3 regions of the Cupriavidus sp. H18C1 genome follow, and region 1 is predicted to be linked to each of the others. Evidence: predicted binding sites of a transcription regulator. Region 1 holds the regulator's gene; each other region holds the start of a gene.
What was found. The regulator FNR, encoded in region 1, switches genes on or off when oxygen is low (the NO sensors DNR and NnrR bind a similar motif). The targets are predictions, from matches to a motif close to TTGATNNNNATCAA.
Positions count from the first base shown of each region.

Region 1 (2,258 bases):
GCGCGCGAAGTCGAAGGGCGCTGGATCGAAAACGTCTACCGGCTGCAGCTGATCAACACCACCGAAGGCGAGTTGGACGTCGCCATCACGGCGGACAGTCCTGGCTTGCCGGGGCTGTCGGTCGAATACGAGCGCGGTGCCGGCCATCTGGCGCCGACCTCCAACCGGCTGCTGCCGCTGCGGCTGCGCGTGCCGCTGGAGCAGGCGGCGCCGGGCACCCATGTGGTCGACATCGTGGTCAACGGTGCCCGGGCCGAGGCCGGCACGGGCACGGACACGGGCACGGGCAACGGCAGCGTGCAGGTGCGGCAGTCCACCCGTTTCATCGTTCCGGACCAACCTTGACGAGGCATCGACATGTCCCAATGCAAACCGTGGTGGAAGGAACCGTGGCCGTGGCTGCTAATCAGCGGCCCGGCGATGGCGATGATGGGCTGCGCGGTGACGATCTGGGTCGCGATGCACCATGCGGATCGACCCATCGTCGACGGCGTGGTGCGTCAGGGGCTGGTGATCCGGCAGGCGGCGACGTCGGCGGGGGGCGGTGACGTCGGCGGAAGCGATGGCGGCTGCACTGGGGCCTGCAACCGCGGCTGCAACGGCGGCTGCAACGGAGGCTGCAACGGCGGCTGCACCGACGGTCGCCACGCGGCACGCGCGCGACGCAGTGAATTCCCACGCGGTGGCGCGGCCATGAAGGCGCGCTGGCTGATGTGGGTGCTGTGGCCCGCCTTCGTCGGCGCGGCCGTGGCGTTCGTGCTGGTGTTCTCGCTGATCGATCCGAGCGAGTTGCGCGTCTTCGGACGGCCGCTCGAGCTGTCGCACGGTGCGATCTACACGATCGGCTTCGGCGTCGCGTGGGCGGTGTGCGCGCTGTCCAGCGCGCTGACGCTGTGCATGCTGCCGGCGTCGATCCTGGCGCCGATGTCGTCGCCGATGTCGGCCGCGGACGAACTGGAGTAGGGCGATGGCGAAGCGGGCGATGCGCGCGAAGCGCGCAATGGGGGCGAAGCTGGCAACGGGGGCGAACCTGGCAACGGGGGCAAAGCTGGCAACGGGGGCAAAGCGGGCAATGGCGGCAATGGCGACCGCCAGCGCCATCGCCGCGCGGGCTTCAGCAGGCCGTCTTTCCCAGCAGCTGGCGGATGCCGTCCATGTCGACCAGCTTGACGTGGCGCTGGCGGATCTGGATCAGTCCGGCTTCGGCGAAGCGCGAGAACAGGCGGCTGACGGTCTCGAGCTTCAGGCCCAGATAGCTGCCGATTTCCTCGCGGCTCATGCGCAGCACGAACTCGGACGGCGAATAGCCGCGCGCCGACAGGCGCTCGGACAGGCTGATCAGAAAGCCCGCCAGCCGCTCCTCGGCGCGCATCGAGCCCAGCGTGATCAGCATCATCTGGTCCTGCGTGATCTCCCGGCTCATCAGCCGCATGAACTGGTGTTGCAGCGACGGCAGCGAGGCCGACAGCGTCTGGATCTCGTTGTAGCGCACCACGCAGACCTCGGTGTCTTCGAGCGCGGTCGCGTCCGACGCATGCCGCATCTCGGTCAGCCCATCGAAGCCGACCACTTCGCCGGGCAGGTGAAAGCCCGTGATCTGCGCGCGGCCGTCTTCCATCGTTACGTGCGTCTTCAGCGTGCCGAAGCGGATCGCATAGACCGCGTCGAGCGGATCGCCGAGGCGATAGAGCGATTCGCCCTTGCGCACGCGCACGCGTTCCTGCACCAGCGTGTCCATCTTTTCGACGTCCTGCGCCGACATGCCGATCGGCAGGCACAGCTGCCCCAGCGAGCAGGTGGAGCAGCGGGTCGATTGGTCGTTCAGGGGGGATGGCGTTCAGCAATTGGAATCCGCGCGAAAGGAGGGAGTTGGCATCGGCATCGCGATGGGCGTCAAGCGTGCGGGCATTCTACCGTGCGGCATCCCGTCGAGGGGAGCGTGAGATGGCGATCGGCGTACTGGCGAGCGTGTTTCTGCTGGCACTGTTGGGCGGCGTCCACTGTGCGGCGATGTGCGGCGGCATCGCACTGGTGCTCGAAGGCGACGACGCGCGGCAGGCCGCGCCGGTGCTCGAAGGCGACGACGCGAGGCGGGCCGCGCCGGTGTCGTTGTACCGCAGCCGCGCGGCCTGGGTCCGCGAACTGCTGGTGCTGCATGCCGGCCGCCTGAGTGCGTACGCAATGCTCGGCGCCTTGCTCGGCGCGGTGGGCGCGACCGCGTGGAAGGCGCAGTATCTGCCCGTGCAGCGCGCGCTGTT
Region 1 covers NZ_CP186008.1:3,423,581-3,425,838, forward strand. Annotated here, with positions in the region: gene ccoG (cytochrome c oxidase accessory protein CcoG) at 1-345, shown strand, start outside; partial or broken gene OJJOAM_RS15695 (lipoprotein transmembrane) at 358-537, shown strand; gene OJJOAM_RS15700 (hypothetical protein) at 694-963, shown strand; gene fnr (fumarate/nitrate reduction transcriptional regulator Fnr) at 1,115-1,762, opposite strand; partial or broken gene OJJOAM_RS15710 (sulfite exporter TauE/SafE family protein) at 1,945-2,258, shown strand, end outside.

Region 2 (2,258 bases), on a different replicon from region 1:
CTGCGGCGCGTTGATCGGCAGGATGAAACCGAAGCTCATGGTGAAGCCCAGCAGCATCGTGATGCCGACCTTGTCGATATCGCCCGGCAGCGTCTGCAGCACCGAGATCAGGATCGGCAGCATCGCGGCCGTCAGCGCCGTGGCGCTGGCAAAGCCCAGGTGGATCACGATCAGGAAGGCGGCGAGGATGGCGAACACGGCGATCGGGCCTTGTGTCGCCAGGCCCGAATTCGCCACCACGAACTTGCCGAGCCATTGGCCGGCCTGCGTGGTCAGCAGCGCGGTGCCGAGGCTGATGCCGACGCCGAAGACGATCAGCGTGCCCCAGGGCGTGCGTTGCTGCATGGTCTTCCAGTCCATCACGCCGACGCGCGGCAGCATCAGGATCACGAGGCCGACGAAAGTCACGGTGGCGGTATCGAAGCCGTGCAGCTTGCCCTCGGTGGCCCACGCCAGCAGCAGGCCGATCGACACCGCGGCGAGCCGCTTCTGCGGGCCGCTCATCGGCCCCAGCGCCGACAGTTCGCGCTGCACGGCCTGCTTGCCGCCGGGAATCGCCTCGGTCTCGGGCGGCAGCAGCCGGCGCACCAGCAGATACAGCACCACCGACATGATCAGCGCCCACGGCGCGCCGGCGATCAGCCATTGCAGCCACGTCACGCGCTCGCCCAGCAGCTTGTCCATGAAGCCCACCGCCAGCAGGTTCTGTGCGGCGGCGGTCTGGATGCCGACGTTCCAGATGCTGGTGGCCTGTGCCACCGTGATCATGATGCCGGCCGCGATATTGGAACGTTTGTCGACGCCGAAGGCCGCAATGATCCCCATCATGATCGGCACCACGCAGGCGCTGCGCGCGGTCGCGCTCGGCACCACCAGCGACAGCGCGATGGTGACCGCGATGGTGCCGATCAGGATGCGGCGCGTGCTGGTGCCGATCGCGGACAGCGTGACCAGGGCGATGCGGCGGTCCAGTCCGGTGACCGTCATCGCCGCGGAGATGAACAGCGCCGCGGCCACCAGGGCCAGCGCGGTATTGGCGAAGCCCGCCAGCGACATGCCGAGCGCGCGCGAGGTGCCATACAGCGTGCCGGCGTCCTCGACCGTGGGCGCGAAGCCGATCAGCGCGGCCATCAGCGAGGTGATCATGATCGCGCTGGTTTCGTACGACACCGCCTCGCTGATCCAGACGACTACCGCGAATGCAAGGATGGCGAGCATCCGGTGCCCGGCGAGCGGCAGATCGGCCGGGGTCGGCAGCGACAGCACGCCGATCAGCACCAGCACCGCCACGAACAGGCCCCAGGGCGGGCGCCTGCTGGCTGTTGCGGGACTGGCGGCGCCGGCCGGAGCGGCCGGTGCGCCCGGCGTGGAAGGCGGGGACGACGCGTTGCTGCGCAGATCAGTCATTGCCGTTTCCTTGGATGACGGCAGCGGCCGTGCAGGGCCGCCGGCACGAAGTGCGTCGATTATCGGCCCCGCTCGTCGAGGTTGTCGAGCGCAGCGGCTACGGTTCTTGCGCCAGATCAAGGGCGATGCGCGATGGCGGGCGGCGATCGCCGGCGTTGCCAGCCGGAACGGCCGCGAACATCTATAGTGGTCTCGTGGCCCGGCAAATATCGTGCCCCGCCTCGGCGGCATGCGGACCGCCGCGCCATGCCCCCAGGAGACCGACATGCAGGTGCTGATTCGCGGCCTGCGCCGCGAGATCACCGAACAGCGTTTGCGCGAGAAGTTCGCACCCTATGCGCCCGTGCGCTCGGTGGAAATCATGCGCGACGGCGACCCGGAGCAGCCCTGGGCATGGGTGGACTTCGACATGGACCTTGTGGCGGCGCTGGGCCTGTTGCGCCAGTTCGACGGGCAATACTTCGAAGGCGGCGTGATGCGGCTGCATCTGGTCGCGCACCAGAGCGGCGACTGAGCGGCGACTGAGCGGCGACTGAGCGGCTACTGAGCGGCTACAGAGCGGCGACCAAGCGGCGACCGAGCAGCGACTGCCCGGCGATGGAGCAGCGATACACGCCTTGTGGGAACGGCGGGCGCCGCGGTGGTTCAGCCGCGCCGCTCGCTGCGCCATGGCGGCCGCGGCCCCAGCGCCTTGCGCAACATCTCGACGAACAGCCGCGTGCGCGTCGACGCCACCCGCGATTGCGGCACCAGCGCCATCACGTCGGCGTCCGGCAGCCGGTAGCCGGGCAGCAGCGCGACCAGCCGCCCCGAGGCGAGGCTGTCGGCCACATCCCACTCCGACCGCGCCA
Region 2 covers NZ_CP186009.1:1,310,722-1,312,979, forward strand. Annotated here, with positions in the region: gene OJJOAM_RS21745 (DASS family sodium-coupled anion symporter) at 1-1,407, opposite strand, end outside; gene OJJOAM_RS21750 (RNA recognition motif domain-containing protein) at 1,673-1,921, shown strand; gene OJJOAM_RS21755 (LysR family transcriptional regulator) at 2,053-2,258, opposite strand, start outside.
Region 2: the regulator FNR is predicted to act here: its motif matches at 1,514-1,527, upstream of OJJOAM_RS21745 (DASS family sodium-coupled anion symporter).

Region 3 (2,258 bases), on a different replicon from region 1:
AGGCCCTCGATGCCACGCCAAGCGCCGGGCTGACGGTGACCGAGCAGCCGACCTGGGCGCTGGTCTACGACGGTCCGCAACCGCTGCGCATCGCGACGATGCCGCCGCTGCCGATCCCGGTCACCGCGACCGTCAGGCATCGCGGCAACGCGCTGACCTTCCTCGAATGCGAGGCGTGGGACTGGCAGCAGGCCGGCAATATCGCCGTGACCCCGGCCACGCATCCGGGCCAGGTCGGCGTGACGCCGTTGACGCCGGGCGACTTCTCGCTGACCGCGAGCTGCAGCGTCAGGAAGACCGGGCAACGGTTGTCGGTGACGATTGCGGGCACTGCGATCTAGGGCGAGCAGTTGGCGCGCGGTTGGCGGGCATTTGGCGGGCATTTGGCGCGCGGCTGGCGCGCGGCTGGCGCGCCGTGCCGTGCGATCCGAAACGCCCCCATGGCGACGAGCCCTGGGGGCGTTTTATCGGTCCGCAACAGCGGCAGCGAGAGACGAGCGTACCTGTTTCTGCGTGCCAATAAGACCGGCCCTCAGAACCGATATCCCACGCCGACGCTGAACAGCCACGGGTCCAGCTTGACCTCCGACACCTTGGCGCCGGCCGCCTTCACATCGCTGGAGAGCCACACCTTCTTGATGTCCGCATTCAGGTACCAGTGGCGCGTCAGCCGGTAGTCCATGCCGATCTGCAGCGCGGGCGCGATGCTCCAGCGGTCCAGCGACAGCGTATTGCCGGCGAGATCCGCGCCCCAGATCCGCGTGAAGTTCAGCCCCGCGCCGACATACGGCCGGATGGTGGCATGCGGCAGGAAGTGGTACTGCACCAGCAGCGTCGGCGGCAGATGCTTGAACGTCCCGATCCAGTTGCCGTCGAGATGGACGTCGTGCTTCTGCGGAACGGTCAGCACCAGTTCCGCGGCAATGTGCGGCGTGAAGAAATAGGTGACATCCAGCTCGGGGATCCACTTGTTGTTGACGCCGATGCGGTCCGAGGCGCCCGCGCCGCCGACGGGGTCGGACTTCTGCGCAAAGTCGAGATAGGTGCCGCGCAGGCGGACCATCCAGTTGCCTTCGGGCTCGGTGCCGGCCGCGGTACCGGCCGCGGTCCCAGCTGCGGCGCCGGTTGCCGTGTTGGTGGCAGCGTCGGCCGCGATGGCGTGCAGCGGCGGGAAGGCCATCATGACGGCCGCCGCGGCGACCGTTGCCAATCGGGTACGAGGAGATTGCATCGGGCTCATGTTGTGATCGACAGGACTGGGAAAGACCCCATGCCGAGTGTGCCCTTGCTGCTTGCGGACCCGTTTGACCTAAAGCAAAGGGCCAGCAAAAGCTGGCCCTCTCTTCTATGGCGTGCGTCTGCGGGGTGCTGCTACGACGTACTACCGCGCGCTGTCGTGTACCTGCCCCTAGCCCTTGCCCTGCGGCTTGCGCACGATGCGGATCGGCTTCTCCTGCGCGGCCGGGGCGGGGGTGGACGCGTTGCCCGCAGCGTTGCCCGACAGATTGCCCGACGTATTGCTGTCGCAGCTGTTGCACCCGCCGCTGTCGCAGCCGGTGGCGCAGCCCGCCGCCGGCGCCTGCGGCGCCAGCCGCGCCACCAGCCGCGCGCGCCATCCGCGCGCTTGCGCGCCGCCAAGGCTGGCGGCCAGCGCGGCCTTGGCCCGCTCGCGCGTGCGCGGCATGTAGCGTGCCGCCACCGACAGCGCGCATGCCAGCACGATCAGCGGCACCAGCACGGATTCGATGACGTGATAGAGCGACATGATGGCTTCCGGCTGCCTCAGCTGAACAGCAGCGCCACGCGATAGGTGACGAACGCCGCCAGATAGCCCAGGCCCGCGAGATAGAGCGTGGAGGCGGCCATCACCTTCCACGAGTTGGTCTCGCGGCGGATCACGGCCAGCGTCGAGATGCACTGCGGCGCGAACACGAACCACGCCAGCAGCGCCAGCGCGGTGGCCAGCGACCATTGCGCGGCGATCATCGGCGCGAGCTGCGCCGCCACCGTGTCCTCGCTGCCGGACAGAGCATAGACGGTCGCCAGCGCGCCGACCGCGACCTCGCGCGCGGCCAGGCCCGGCACCAGCGCGATACAGATCTGCCAGTTGAAGCCGACCGGCGCGAATACCTTCTCCAGCGCGTGGCCGATCATGCCGGCGAAGCTGTAGTCGATCGGCGGCAGCGTCGCGCCTTCGGGCGGGGACGGGAAGGTGGCCAGGAACCACAGCAGCACCGTCAGCGTCAGGATTACCTTGC
Region 3 covers NZ_CP186009.1:679,811-682,068, forward strand. Annotated here, with positions in the region: gene OJJOAM_RS18875 (hypothetical protein) at 1-341, shown strand, start outside; gene OJJOAM_RS18880 (OmpW/AlkL family protein) at 533-1,180, opposite strand; gene OJJOAM_RS18885 (DUF6587 family protein) at 1,409-1,765, opposite strand; gene feoB (ferrous iron transporter B) at 1,783-2,258, opposite strand, start outside.
Region 3: the regulator FNR is predicted to act here: its motif matches at 1,305-1,318, upstream of OJJOAM_RS18880 (OmpW/AlkL family protein).